DNA from 4 places in the Arthrobacter sp. NPDC058130 genome. Region 2 is predicted to be linked to each of the others. Evidence: riboswitches for the same ligand, from Rfam matches in the RefSeq annotation. Region 2 holds a riboswitch; each other region holds the start of a gene.
What was found. Region 2 has a riboswitch for S-adenosylmethionine ahead of ACFVTM_RS15190 (bifunctional o-acetylhomoserine/o-acetylserine sulfhydrylase). Riboswitches for the same ligand answer to the same signal wherever they lie in the genome.
Positions count from the first base shown of each region.

Region 1: it holds a riboswitch for S-adenosylmethionine, as region 2 does, so the genes downstream of both, ACFVTM_RS03110 (MFS transporter) here and ACFVTM_RS15190 (bifunctional o-acetylhomoserine/o-acetylserine sulfhydrylase) in region 2, are expected to answer to the same signal.
Region 3: it holds a riboswitch for S-adenosylmethionine, as region 2 does, so the genes downstream of both, ACFVTM_RS13200 (aminotransferase class V-fold PLP-dependent enzyme) here and ACFVTM_RS15190 (bifunctional o-acetylhomoserine/o-acetylserine sulfhydrylase) in region 2, are expected to answer to the same signal.
Region 4: it holds a riboswitch for S-adenosylmethionine, as region 2 does, so the genes downstream of both, ACFVTM_RS19805 (DUF1737 domain-containing protein) here and ACFVTM_RS15190 (bifunctional o-acetylhomoserine/o-acetylserine sulfhydrylase) in region 2, are expected to answer to the same signal.

Region 1 is NZ_JBHVTV010000001.1:661,291-664,771, forward strand. It holds gene acs (acetate--CoA ligase) at 1-209, opposite strand, end outside; gene ACFVTM_RS03105 (CoA-binding protein) at 518-943, shown strand; SAM riboswitch class I at 1,043-1,132, shown strand; gene ACFVTM_RS03110 (MFS transporter) at 1,220-2,599, shown strand; gene ACFVTM_RS03115 (NtaA/DmoA family FMN-dependent monooxygenase) at 2,661-3,481, shown strand, end outside.
Region 2 is NZ_JBHVTV010000009.1:19,526-23,006, reverse strand. It holds gene ACFVTM_RS15190 (bifunctional o-acetylhomoserine/o-acetylserine sulfhydrylase) at 1-1,302, opposite strand, end outside; SAM riboswitch class IV at 1,366-1,481, opposite strand; gene ACFVTM_RS15185 (VOC family protein) at 1,651-2,289, shown strand; gene ACFVTM_RS15180 (CPBP family intramembrane glutamic endopeptidase) at 2,407-3,174, opposite strand; gene ACFVTM_RS15175 (histidine phosphatase family protein) at 3,308-3,481, shown strand, end outside.
Region 3 is NZ_JBHVTV010000007.1:22,023-25,503, forward strand. It holds gene hisN (histidinol-phosphatase) at 1-536, shown strand, start outside; gene ACFVTM_RS13195 (glutamyl-tRNA reductase) at 634-2,145, shown strand; SAM riboswitch class IV at 2,222-2,335, shown strand; gene ACFVTM_RS13200 (aminotransferase class V-fold PLP-dependent enzyme) at 2,370-3,481, shown strand, end outside.
Region 4 is NZ_JBHVTV010000014.1:119,904-123,384, forward strand. It holds partial or broken gene ACFVTM_RS19790 (response regulator transcription factor) at 1-3, opposite strand, end outside; gene ACFVTM_RS19795 (hypothetical protein) at 485-733, shown strand; gene ACFVTM_RS19800 (hypothetical protein) at 806-1,762, opposite strand; SAM riboswitch class IV at 2,151-2,265, shown strand; gene ACFVTM_RS19805 (DUF1737 domain-containing protein) at 2,301-2,624, shown strand; gene ACFVTM_RS19810 (rhodanese-like domain-containing protein) at 2,621-3,031, shown strand; gene ACFVTM_RS19815 (O-succinylhomoserine sulfhydrylase) at 3,032-3,481, shown strand, end outside.

The DNA.
Region 1 (3,481 bases), on a different contig from region 2:
CTGCGGTGACGCGCCGGTCCGTCGGTGGGGACGCCGTGCACTGCGCCGTCCGTGGGCTCGGTCAGGGACCATCCCGACGAGCCGCGAGAGGAGCCAGGCGCGTCACGCAGCCCTGCTTCGATCGCCGTCGCGTCCGAAGAGGTTTGTGGGGTTGCCGCGGACGGAATCCGGGCAACGGTGGGCAAGGCGGAAGAATTCTCAGGGGTCATTTATGGCACTCCATCGGTCCTGGCAGTAGCACCCTTGGTCCCTCCCGCTCCATCGAAAGTTCGATCGAAAGAGGAGGAACAGCGGCGTGGGAATGGTCGTCCCACGTCACCGGGGGTTGCTGCGGCTTCATCGATCCAGGTCTCTCGGCCGCTCGGGATGGTCCCTACCAACTAGAACGTCAAATGCGGGATTTCACAAAATCCAAGCCGTCGGCGCTGTAATATTCGTTCACGGCGCCGGCTCACGCGTTGGAATCATTCATTTATTCGAAGATCGCGCCCAAAGGTCGCAGGAGTAAGGTTGATGCATGGCCCACGTTAACGATCCGGCAGTCATTGACCGCCTCATGCGAACCAAAGGCACGTGGGCGGTGGTTGGCCTCACCACTAATGAATGGCGCTCTGCCTACGACGTCTCCCTGTACATCCGGGACAGGATGGGCATGGAGATCATTCCGGTCAACCTGCCCGGCGACGACGTCCACGGGGAGAGGGGATACCGCTCGCTGGCGGACATCCCGGCAGAGAAGCATCCGATCGACGTCGTGGACTGCTTCGTCAACTCCCACAAGGTGGGCGCCGTCATAGACCAGGCCATCGCCGTCGGCGCAAAGGCCGTCTGGCTGCAACTGGGCGTCTTCGACGACGCCGCGGTGGGCCGCGCCAAGGCCGCCGGGCTGGACGTCGTGGTGAACGAATGCCCCGCCCGCGAAGGGTGGCGGGTGGGCATCTAGGAGCCCAAGGATCAGGGGTTAACAGGATTTGGAAAAGCCGGTTACAAAATGTGACTGGCTTTTTCCGTATCTGTCCGCGGGCCGTGTCAGATGGAGTCGTAACCATCCCGAGCGGCTGAGAGACCTGGCTCCGTGACGCCGCAGCAACCCCCTCCCCGAGGACGGTGCTACCGCCAGGACCGATGGAGAAGGCGCCGCCTTCCGCTCGGATTCGCGGCCCTGGCTGGCAGAATCTGCGGAGGCAGCGCTTTCCCGGCACACGCCAGGAGACCGCACATGAGCACTGAAACCGCACGCCCGCAGAAGATGCGCCCGCAGAAGATGACCGGGAAGGTGGCCGTAGCCAGCTTCATCGGCACCACCATCGAAGGCTACGACTTCGTCCTGTACGGCCTCGCCGCGGCCACCGTCTTCGGCCCGCTGTTCTTCGCCCCGGCCGCCCCTCTCATAGGCACCATCGCCGCGTTCGCCACATACGCCGTCGGGTTCGTTGCCCGGCCCGTCGGCGGGGTGCTGGGCGGCCACTACGGCGACAGGATCGGCCGGAAGACCGTCCTGGTGGCCTCCCTGCTCTTGACCGGACTCGCCACCACCGCAATCGGGCTCCTGCCCACCTACGCCCAGATCGGCTGGGTGGCGCCGGCCCTGCTGCTCCTGCTGCGCGTGATCCAGGGCATCGGCTACGGCGCCGAGTGGGCCGGCGCCGCCCTCATGACCGTGGAGCATGCCGCCCCCAAAAAACGGGGCCTGACTTCCAGCGCCACCCAGCTTGGCCCCACCTCGGGCATGCTGCTGGCCACCGGCGTCCTCCTCCTGCTGGAGAACACCCTGAGCGACGAGCAGTTCCTGGCCTGGGGCTGGCGCGTGCCGTTCGTGGCGAGCCTGGTCCTGGTTGCCGTGGGCCTGGCCATCCGGCTCTCCGTCGAGGACAGCCCCGAGTTCAAGCACGTCCAGTCTGTCCAGACCGTTGCCGCCCGCCCGGTGGTGGAGAGCTTCAAGACGCACCCGCGCCAGATCCTGCTGACCACGGGCCTCCGGATCGCCCAGAACGCGTTCTACTACGTGTACACAGTGTTCATCCTGACGTACCTCACGCAGGTTGCCGGAACCGACCGCAACACCGGGCTGACCGCCGTCCTGATCGCCTCGGCGCTGGGCTTGGTCACCGTGCCGCTGTGGGGTGCCCTGTCGGACCGCTTCGGGCGCCGATCCGTCTATCTCTTTGGCGCCGTGGCCAGTGCCGCCGCCATCATCCCTTTCTTCTGGCTGCTGGATACCGGCAATTTTCTGCTGATCATCCTGGGCGTCGTCGTCGGCCTCAATATCGGCCATGATGCGATGTACGGCCCCCAGGCTGCGTTCTTCTCGGAGCTCTTCAGCACCCGCGTCCGCTTCAGCGGTGTGTCCATCGGCTACCAGATCGGCTCGGTGCTCGGCGGCGGGCTGGCTCCGCTGGTCGCCACGGCCCTGCTGGCCGCCGGCGGCGGAAATCCGGTCTGGGTGGTCGTCTACTTCCTCGCCGTCTCCGCCATCACCATCGTGGCCACCCTCAAGTCACCGGAAACGAAGGACCGGGCCCTCGGCGACACCGAACTGCCGGCTGCGGCCCCTGCCGCAGCGGCCGCTGAAAGCCGGGACCCCGCCGTCGTGCGCTGACCACACGTTCTTCATGAAGTTCACATCGCCATGATTTTTACATTGCAAGGAAAGGGGCCCCATGGCCACCGCTGACACTGCACATCCCCAAGGGCGGCCCAGGCTGCTGCTGAGCGCTTTCGTCATGAACACCACAAGCCACATCATGGGCGGCCAATGGCGGCACCCTGCGGCGCAGCAGCACCGCTTCAACGAGTTGGAGCTGTGGACCAGCCTGGCCCGGCAGCTGGAGGACGCGAAGTTCGATGTGATGTTCTTCGCCGATGTGGTGGGGCTGTACGGGAACGACGACGGCGGCTGGGCCCCGCACGTGCGTCGCGGCATGCAGGTGCCCGCCAATGACCCGCTGATCCTCCTCGGCGCGCTGGCCGCCTCGACCAGTAACATCGGCCTCGCGGCGACGTCCTCGGTGATCCAAAGCCATCCCTTCCAGTTCGCCCGCCAGATCTCAACCCTGGACCACCTCTCCCGGGGGCGCGCTGCGTGGAACATCGTCACCAGCGCGGCGGAGAATGCCCACCGGAACTTCGGCGACGGCCTGGTCGCCCACGATGACCGCTACGCCTGGGCAGACGAATACGTGGCGGCCGCCTACAAGCTGTGGGAAGGGTCCTGGGACGACGGCGCGCTGGTCCAGGACAAGGAGAACGGCATCCACGCGGATCCGGACAAGGTCCACAAGATCTACCACCGCGGCGACCGTTACTCCATCGACGGGCCGCACCTGTCCGCTCCCTCGCCGCAGCGCACACCCGTGCTGTTCCAGGCCGGCAGCTCAGGCCGCGGGCAGCAGTTCTGCGCCGCCCATGCCGAAGCCACCTTCATGCTGTCCCCGAACCCGGCCGCCGCCGCCGAATACACGGCATCCGTGCGCCGGCAGGC
Region 2 (3,481 bases):
GGCGCGGAATCCGGCGTCGAGGTCCGCGAGGATGTCGTCGATGTGCTCCAGGCCCACCGACAGCCGCACCAGCCCGGGATTCACCCCGGCGATCTCCTGCTGCCCGGGCGAGAGCTGGCTGTGCGTGGTGGACGCCGGGTGGATCACCAGGGAGCGGACGTCGCCGATGTTCGCGACGTGCGAGTGCAGTTCGAGGGCATCGACGAACCGCTTGCCGGCCTCCGCTCCCCCGGCGATGTTGAAGGCGACGACGGCGCCGGTCCCCTTGGGCCCGTACTTACGGCCGCGCTCGTACCAGGGGCTGGACGGCAGCCCGGCATAGGCGACCGATTCGACGTCGTCCCTTCCCTCCAGCCACTGCGCCACCTTGGTGGCGTTGGCCACGTGGCGTTCGACGCGCAGGCTCAAGGTTTCGATGCCCTGGGCGATGAGGAAGGCGTTGAACGGGGACACGGCAGAGCCGAGGTCGCGCAGGAGCTGGACCCTGGCCTTGAGGATGTAGGACAGGTTGGCGCCCAGCGCGCCGTCCGCACCGAGGTCCCGGGCGTAGACCAGGCCGTTGTAGGTGGGGTCCGGGGTGTTGAAGCCCGGGAACCGGCCGGGGTCCTTGCCGAAGTCGAACTTGCCTGAATCCACGATCACACCGGCGATCGCGGCGCCGTGGCCGCCAAGGTACTTGGTGGCGGAGTGGACCACGATGTCCGCGCCCCACTCGATCGGCCGGATCAGGTAGGGGGTGGAGAGCGTGTTGTCCACGATCAGGGGCACGCCGGCCTCGCGGGCCACCCCGGCGACGCCTTCGATGTCCAGCACGTCCTGGCGCGGGTTGGAGACCACCTCGCCAAAGAACAGCTTGGTGTTGGGCTGCACGGCGTCCCGCCAGTGGTCCAGGTTGTCCGGATCCGCGACAAAGGTCACGGAGATGCCGAACTTCTTCAGCGTGTGGGCGAGCAGGTTGTAGGTTCCGCCGTAGAGGCTGGGGCTGGCCACCACGTGGTCCCCGGCTTCAGCGATGTTGAGGATCGCGAAGGTCTCAGCGGCCTGGCCGGAGCTGAGCAGCAGGGCCGCGAGGCCGCCTTCAAGGCTTGCCACGCGCTGTTCCACGGCGTCCTGGGTGGGGTTGCCGATCCGGGTGTAGATGGGGGCAATTTCGGCGAGCGCGAAGCGGTTCGCGGCGCTTTCGGCGCTCGGGAACACGAACGACGTCGTCTGGTAGATGGGCAGGGACCGCGCGCCGGTGGCGGAGTCGGCCTCCTGGCCGGCGTGGATCTGGCGGGTTTCGAAGGACCAGGCAGTGGACAATTGACGCTCCTGAGGGTACTGGGCACAGCCCCGGCCAGGGCCGTTCGGCCCTTACCGGCGCAGGCGCCGCGCTTGCCTTCCGGCGGGCGCCGGAAGGCCAGGTCCTCACCCGGGGCACCCCACCGCGAGACGAGGGTTGCCGGCCAGCAAACCGGGGCTTTGCGCTGGCGCTCATGACCTTGCTTCAGTGTAGGAATGGCGGCGGAGCGCTGGATAGCTTTGTGACGAAGATGAAGGCGGCGGCCCACGACTGCCCCGCGGGACGCCACCGCGGCCGCCCCGGGACGTCCCACGACGGTAAGGCAAGCCTAAGCTGAGAGCTCCATCACAAAGTGCCAAGATGAGGGCATGCGCATGGATCACGTCTCTTACGCCTGTGAACACGATGGCTTGGCAGCCACCACTGAACGTATTGCGTCTGCCCTCGGCGTCGAAGCCGTAAAGGGTGGAGTGCACCCCCGTTTCGGGACACGCAACATGATTATCCCGCTCGCCGGACACAAGTACCTGGAAGTCGTGGAGGTCCTGAACCACCCGGCGTCGGACAAGGCCCCGTTTGGCCAGGCTGTCCGGGCACGCTCCGAAGCGGGCGGCGGCTGGATGGGGTGGTGCGTCGAGGTTGACGATCTCGCCCCGTTCGAGGAGCGGCTCGGCCGCGCGGCCGTGAACGGCAACCGGAAGTTTCCCGACGGCCGTGAACTGGTCTGGAAGCAGATCGGCATCCTGGGGCTCATCGCCGACCCCCAGGTGCCCTACATGCTCAAGTGGGAGGGCGATCCGGGACTGCACCCGTCCAACGCCTACGCGAGCGAGGTCAAGATGTCCGCGCTGACCATTGCCGGTTCGGCAGCGCGCGTGACGGAATGGCTGGGTGAGCCGGTGGAAAAGCCGCTGGAAGACGTCGCCGTGAACTGGATCGCGCCGCACGGTACCCCCGGCATCCTCTCGGTCACGTTCGAGACCGCCTCCGGAGCGGTCACGATCTAACGCTCCACCTGCCCCACGCTTCGGCCGCCATCCCCTGGGTGCCAACGATGTCACCCAGGAGATGGCGGCCGAGATTATTTAACGCCCGCCCTTAAGAGCAACGCTTGGGGAGCCGGCTCAGCCCAGGCCCACGGCCTTGCCGAACAGGCTGAACCCCACGAACGCCACGGTATCCAGGATGGCGTGCGCGATCACCAGCGGCATCACCCGCTTGGTCCGCGTGTAGAACAGCGCGAAGATGACGCCCATGACCGCGTTGCCGATGAACGGCCCGAACCCCTGGTACAGGTGGTAGCTGCCGCGGAGCAGGGCACTGGCGATGATTGCCGCCGGCATGCTCCAGCCCAGTTTCCCGAGCCGGTCCAGCAGGTAGCCCACCACAATGACTTCCTCCACGATCCCGTGCCGGATCGCGGACAGGACCAGCACCGGCACCGTCCACCAGTACGCGTCCAGGGCGCTGGGGATGATCGCCGTCGTGATCCCCAGCGCCCGGCCGGCGGCGTAGAGTCCCAGGGACGGGATGCCGATGAGCGCGGCGAGTCCCAGCCCCTGCAGGAGGTCCTTCCCGGGCCGGGCGAAGTCGAAGCCGATCTTCCGGAACGCCGAGGTTCCGCGCTCTCCGGCCGGCCAGTGTTCGGTGAGGAAGTAGATCACAAGGGCCACCGGGGCCAGGGCGAAGATGATGTCCAGCAGCTGGTAGGTGAGGTCGAAGTATTCGCGCGGGCTCTGCGAACGGTTCAGCGTGGACGTCCCCTGGGCCAGCGGCGCCTTGGTCATCTTGTCCAGCAGCTGCACCAGGGAGTAGACCGCGGACTGTCCCAGCGACAACCCCAGGACAATCAACACTTCGAACCGCAGCCGACGGCGGGAGGGAACCAACATGTTTCTATCTTGCCTGCAGTTGCCGATAGTTTGCTGGTGCCCCGGCTGGACAGGGTCACCGGCTGGGGCGGGGCCGGCGGTCCCGGCCATGCCGGCACGGCCGGCTTTGGCGAGAGCCCTATGCTTGGGGATTATGAGTGCGCCCCGGAAGATCATCATGATCCGGCACGGCCAGTCTGCCGCCAATGCCGATACCTCGATCTACAACCGTGTTCCGGACTACCGGATTCCGTTGACGCCGCTGGGTCTGGAGCAGGCAACCGCGGCCGGCGACGAGGTCAAGCGCCAGCTGGACGGGCGTCCGGTG
Region 3 (3,481 bases), on a different contig from region 2:
CCAAGAACTTTGTCCGCGGCGTCCCGGTCTGGGCCACCCTGATCGCCCTCGTCGACGAGGGCGAGCCGGTGGTCGGCGTCGTCAGCGCACCGGCACTGGGCAAGCGCTGGTGGGCCGCCAAGGGAGCCGGCGCCTACACGGGCCGCTCCCTTGCCGCCGCCACACGGCTGAAAGTGTCCAACGTGTCCAGGCTCGAGGACGCCTCGCTGTCCTACTCCAGCCTGGGCGGCTGGAAGCAACGCGGAAACCTGGACGAGTTCCTGGGCCTCACCGAGGAAGTGTGGCGGACCCGCGCCTACGGCGACTTCTGGTCGTACTGCCTCGTGGCCGAGGGCGCGGTGGACATCGCCTGCGAACCCGAACTGAACCTCTACGACATGGCCGCGCTGGTGCCGATCGTGACCGAGGCCGGCGGCCGCTTCACCTCGCTCGAGGGCGAGGACGGCCCCTTCGGCGGCAACGCCCTGGCCACCAACTCGATCCTCCACTCGGAAGTGCTCAAGCGGCTCAACCCCGGGCTCGACGACCTCCTCTAGGCTCCCCTCAAGGATTCCCAAGGGCCTCTGTACGACGCTGTCCCCAGCTTCGCTGCCGTCAAGGCGTGGAGTGGCATCGAGCGGCAGGAGGGCAGCCATGTCTGGATCGGTTCACCCCAAGGATCCCGAAACCCCCGACGCCGGCGTCGGTCCGGTTCTGCTGGTCCTGGTTGCGAAGTACCGGGACCTGGACATAGAGTCCGCCGCCCGGCTCCAGGCCGTCTCCTCGGAGCTGGGCCAGCATCTGCTCGCCAGCAGTTCCGCCGTGTCCGGAGCCGTGGTCGTGTCCACCTGCAGCCGCTTCGAGATCTACTGCGAGGTGGCGTCCAGGGACGATGTAGATACCGCCTGCTCCGAGGCCCTGGGCTCTGTCCGCCTCTGTTCGGGCCTGCCCGCTGCCCGGCTCGCTTCCCTGTTCGAACACTCGTCCGGAGCGTCGGCGGCGGAGCATCTCTTCGCCGTTGCAGCGGGCCTGGACTCCGTTGTGGTGGGTGAGCGCCAAGTCACCGGCCAGGTCCGCCGCGCCCTCGCTGACGCACAAGCCGCAGGTACGGCGAGCGGGCTTCTGGTCCGGCTGTTTCAGGAGGCCTCCCGCACGGGCCGGGACGTGGGCGCGCGGACCACGCTCAGCAGCGCCAGCAGGTCCATAGCCTCCGTGGCCCTTGAACTGGCCGCTACCGGGGTCGGGCACCCGTCCCTGGCTGAAGCTTCCGTGGTCCTCTTCGGCACAGGTTCCTACGCCGCGTGCGTCGCGGAAATCCTCAGGAGCAAACGATGCCCCACCATCTCCGTCTTCTCCCAATCCGGCCGCGCGGAGGCCTTTGTGGCAAGCAGGGGCGGCACGGCGCTGACGGCACAGGAGCTGCCCGCCGCTGTTGCCCGGGCAGACATCGTCATTGGCTGCAGCGGCACGGAAACGCGCATCGCTGCCGCCCAACTGGCGGAGTGGCGGGATGGCACAGGCCGTGCCCTCACCGTCGTCGACCTCGCTCCCAGCCATGACTTCGACCCCCGCGTGGCGGACCTGCCGGGCGTTGAACTGATCACCCTGGATTCAGTGCGTTTCGCCGCTCCCCCGGCGGACGCCGAGGCGCTCCGCCGCGCCCGCACAATGGTCCGGCTGGCGGCGCACCGCTTCGAAGAACGAGAGAAAATGCGCGCAGTCGATGCCGCCATCGTGGCCCTGCGCCGGCACGTCCACCACGTCCTCGAGGCTGAAATGGAGCGCGCCCTGAAGCAACACGGACCCGGCGCCCAGGCCGAGGATGTGAACCTTGCGATGCGCCGGCTGGTCCGCCGCCTGCTTCACCTCCCCACGGTCCGCGCCCGTGAACTGGCCGCGGACGGCCGCCAGCACGACTACGCCGCTGCGCTGGAAGCCCTGTTCGGCCTCAGCGTCCAGCCCGCCGGTGCCCGGAACCCCGGGACCGACACTGTGGCCGGCCTGAGGCGGCCGCCCTGGGAATTGAGGGAGACGGGGACTGCGATGAGAGCGTGCGGCGGCGCCGATACGCGCGGCGGATGCCCCGGAACATGCCCGGCGCGCCGCGTCACGTCGCCGTCAGTGCCGTCCTTGGATGGTTTCACGGCGGCTCCGGCTGCCTCCTAGCCCTGGTCCGTAACAATCCGCTTCACAATCGCTGGCGCCTTTTCCCCGGCGGCGCGGATGTCCTACGCTCGATGCAGGTCACGAGTGCCAGCGCTAAACCCCGGTTTGCTGGCCGGCAACCCTCCAGTCGCGGTGGGGTGCCCCGGGTGACGACCTGGCCGGTCCGGAACGGACCCGGCAAGCGCGGATTCCCACCATGTGGGGTCCTGGTCGAGTGAGGTCCCATGACAACTGCCATTTTCCCCGCAGCCCCCGAATTCCACGCCGCCACCGAAGCTGTGCGCCCTGATGGGCGGCATTCCGTCGCGGCCCGCCCGCTGGCCGCCGTCACCGGCGCCGAAATCCAGGCCCCGCTGATCACCGGCGGCCACGCCCGCTACGCCAACCTCGACTACGGCGCCTCCGCACCGGCGCTGTCCGTCGTCTCGGCCTACCTGAACGAAATCCTGCCGTACTACGCGAGCGTGCACCGCGGCGCCGGCTACGCATCGCAGATCAGCACCTCCGTCTACGAGAACGCCCGGGACATCGTGCGGGACTTCGTCGGCGGCCGGCCGGACGATTCCGTGATCTTCACCCGCAACACCACCGATTCATTGAACCTGCTGGCCGGCTGCCTGCCGTTGCGCGACGGCCGTCCCGCGGGCGAGGTCCTGTATCTCGACATCGAGCACCACGCCAACCTCCTGCCCTGGCAGAACGTCCCGCACCGCAGCGTCGTGGCCGCCCCCACCCTCGCAGCCACGGTGGGCCTCCTGCGGGACGAGCTTTCCCGTGGCGGGGTCAGCCTGCTGGCCGTCACAGGCGCCTCGAATGTCACCGGGGAAATCCTGCCGATCCGGGCCCTCGCCGCACTGGCGCACGAGTACGGCGCCAGGATCGTCGTCGACGCCGCGCAGCTGGCCCCGCACCGGCGGATTGACATCGCCGCGGACGACGTCGACTATCTCGCATTCTCCGGGCACAAGCTGTACGCCCCGTTCGGCTCCGGCGTGCTGGTGGGCCGGACGGACTGGCTCGACGCCGGCACCCCGCACCTGGCCGGCGGAGGCGCTGTCCGCGATGCCCGGCTCGATTCCGTCAGCTGGACCACCGGACCGGCCCGGCACGAGGGCGGCTCGCCGAACGTCCTGGGTGCGGCCGCCCTGGCCCGCGCCACCCAGGTGATCGCAGCCCTGGACCCGGAGCAGTGGCAGGCCCACGAGGACGCCATCCGGTCCTTCCTGGTCGAGGGCCTCGAAGCCATTGAGGGCGTGACCGTGCACCGGATCTTTGCCGATTCCGAAGCGGGAGATCAGGCCGGCACCATCGGCGTCGTGAACTTTTCGGTCGAAGG
Region 4 (3,481 bases), on a different contig from region 2:
CCGCCTGCCCCTTCGAAATCGCCGGGCGCGGGAGTCGGTGGCTTCCGCGCCGTTCGCGCCGAGGATCCCCAAGGAGACGAAGTTGGCACGTCACCCGGACCGAAGTGCCGACTTCTCCTGGAACCATATTGCGGGACGGCTTGCAGCAAGGCCTGAAGACCCTGTCCGCCACACGGGCTAAGTGGGACGATCCATCCATGAGCGTGAGCCAGGAACAGTCCGCGCGGGAGCAACGCCTGCAGGGGACCCGGCTTAGACGCGAACCGCACATTGGCGCGCGCGAGCCGTCACCGTCCGGCCGCTAGGGCACGCGGTTGACGGTCCGGAGCCCGGTTGAGCCGATCCCGTAACCGCGGTGGCGCGGGATCCTGCTTGGCCCATGGCGTCCGGAACCGCGGAAGTGGCCTGGGACCACATGCCGCACAGCTGCAGAACGTATCGGCAGCATTCAGGGAATCGCCCTCTCGCTATGAACGGCAGTCCAATGGATCAGGCAACCCTTGTTGGCTACGCATTCGGCTATCTTGTAACCCTCGTCGCCGTTTTCATTTTGTGTTTGCCCTTCATAATCGGGCTAGTGCTGCTCATGCTCCTGGCGGGTGTCGTGCGGCTCATCCTCCTCGTGGCGACTGCCCTGACCGTTGGGCTGATCGGGCTGTTCAAGAGCGCGCGCAACAACCCCACCGGCAACCCGCGCCGGGCCCCACACGGAACCGATCTCATCGCGCACTGAGCGTCCGCGCAGACTGCGTCCACACTGGCCGGCGCCGGATCCTCAGCCCAGGTCGACTCAGCCCAGGGCGACTCAGCCGAGGGCGTCGGCGGGAACTGCCGGGCACCGCCGGAAGGACGCCGGGTTGAACGCCGGGAGCATGAAGGTTGCCAGCACGGCGTCGAGCATCTCCGGGGCCCAGGTGCTGTTCTCCCCCAGGGTCGCGCACACGCCCAGCACCACGGGGGTCCCGTCCGCGCGGCGGCGGATCTGGACCTGCACAGGCCCGGTCAGCCCGAGGGTGCGGACGGCGGCCAGCCCCAGCTTCCGCACGTCCCCGGCCTGGCCCGCCGGCACCCTGCGGCTTACTTCGTCGCTGCCGGCCCGTCCATACGGGGTTTTGGTCTTTTCGAGAACCACGGCCACCGGCGCCATCGCGTTGCGCGCCGGCGTGCCGAACACCAGGCACACGTAGTCGGCTCCCGGGATGAACTCCTGGACAATTTGCCCGGTCGGCATATTCTTCCAGCTCACGACGGCGGTTCCGGCCAGCACGTGGACACCGTGGGAGCCTTTGAAGACCCGAGGCTTGACGACGACGGGGCCGCTGAGGCCGGCGAGCGATGCCGGCGCGGCGGCGAGGTCGCCCGGGACCCCGAACCGGGGCACCGGAATGCCGGCGGCCTGCAGCGCCCAGGTGGTGAACAGCTGATCGTTGGCGAGGGCAACCGCCGCAGGGTCGCCTACGATGATCCGCACGTCCTGGGCGAACCCGGCCCGGGCCGCGGCCAGGACCGGAAGTTCCACGGTGAGCGTCGGGATGATGAGGTTGATGGCTTCGCGGTCCACGAGCCGGCGCAGGTCCAGGACCATGTCCGGGTCCGTCGCCGGCAGGAGCCTGACCACCGCCGCCGCCGGAGCATCCCCGTCCTGGCGGGTGTCGGCACGGGCGTCGGAGCCGAGATACGGCAGGCCGCGGGCTTCGAGCTGGGCCGCGACGGTCCGGCCGGCAGCACTTGCGATCCCGGTAACCAGTATTCGCGGGCCCACGATTGCTCCATTCCGGCGTCCCCGGCTGGGCCGCGGCTGCGGCTCCGGCGGTTCCAGCCACCGATTTGCTGACAACGAATTACTGGAAAGACGGTTCGATTAGCGGGACTGCTCATTTCACGGACTGCTCGAATCACGGACCGCTCAATTCACGGACTGCTCGAATCTGCCGCCACTCCGGCAGACTCGGCAGACCTGTCCTCCTAGTAGACGGCGGATCGTCCCGGCCAACACGAGTGGGCAGTACCCGAAACTGGGGCCCGCTACTACTTGTCCAGTGCGCCCCGTTCGTTCCACCAGCCGGCATTGGTAGTTGGACGTCGTCCGGTTACGGAACATGACGACGGCGGCGGTGCGGCCCGACGTCGTAGGTGTTACGTTTTTGGGGAGTAATGAGAACCGGCGCCAAGCCCTGACTGGCCGGTCGGCAACCCTCCCTTTCGCGGCGGGGTGCCTCAGGTGAATACTCGGCATATCGACCATTCGAGCTGCAAGCGTGAAGAGGAGATCCGTCGTGCCCGACACGTCCACCCCCGCAATACCCGGTACAACCGCTGCCCCCAGTGCGGCAAAGGCTTCAACCGCCGGCGAGGAAAAGCTGGCCTACCGCCTGTTCACCGGGGCGGATGACCGCGCCTTCTGTGAGCGGGTATCGGCAGCCCTGGCCGAGGGCTATGTCCTGCATGGAAGCCCGGCCGCCAGCTTCAACGGCAGCACCGTGATCGTGGCGCAGGCGCTGGTCCTGCCGGCCGCGATTGCGAGCGCGGACGCCGCAGTGGCGAATGCAGTCGATGAGCTCGACGCCGACGACTTTGACGCCGACGGGTTTGGCGCCGACGGGGCATTCGAGGGCCACGCATGAGCTACGCCGGAGACCTCAGCCCGAATGAGGCGTGGGCCAAGCTGGAGGCGGGAGCCGTTCTGGTGGATGTCCGGACCGAGGGCGAATGGGCCCACATCGGCATCCCGGACACTAAGGGGACTGACAACGATCCGCTCTTCATCCAGTGGAACGTCGCCGGCGGCGCCCCGAACCCGCACTTCGTGGAGCAGCTAAAGCGGCAGGCGCCGGAGGACACCGGCGTCGAGCTCCTGTTCCTGTGCCGCTCCGGTGCCCGGTCGATCGCCGCCGCGACGGCCGCGGCACAGGCCGGCTACACCGCGTACAACGTTCTTGAAGGCTTCGAAGGCGAGACTGACCGGTTTGGCGAACGCACCGTCAACGGCTGGAAGAACCGCGGCCTGCCCACCAACCTTGGAAAGATTTAAGTGACTTTCAATCCCGACGCCGCCGCCTGGTCCGCCGACACCCAAGCCGTCCGCGGCGGCCTCGACCGCACCGGCTTCCAGGAAACCACCGAGCCGATTTTCCTTAACTCGGGGTTCGTCTACGAGTCCGCGGCGGCCGCCGAGCGCGCCTTCACCGGCGAGGACGAGCGCTTCGTCTACTCCCGCTACGGCAACCCGTCCGTCGCCACGTTCCAGGAGCGGCTCCGGCTGCTAGAGGGAACGGAGGCGTGTTTTGCGACGGCCTCCGGCATGTCCGCCGTCTTCACCGCACTCGGTGCGCTGCTGGCGGCCGGCGACCGGGTGGTCGCCGCCCGCTCGCTGTTCGGCTCGTGCTTTGTGATTCTCAACGAGATCCTGCCGCGCTGGGGGGTCGAGACGGTCTTCGTGGACGGCCCGGACCTGGAGCAGTGGGAAGCTGCGCTGTCCGAG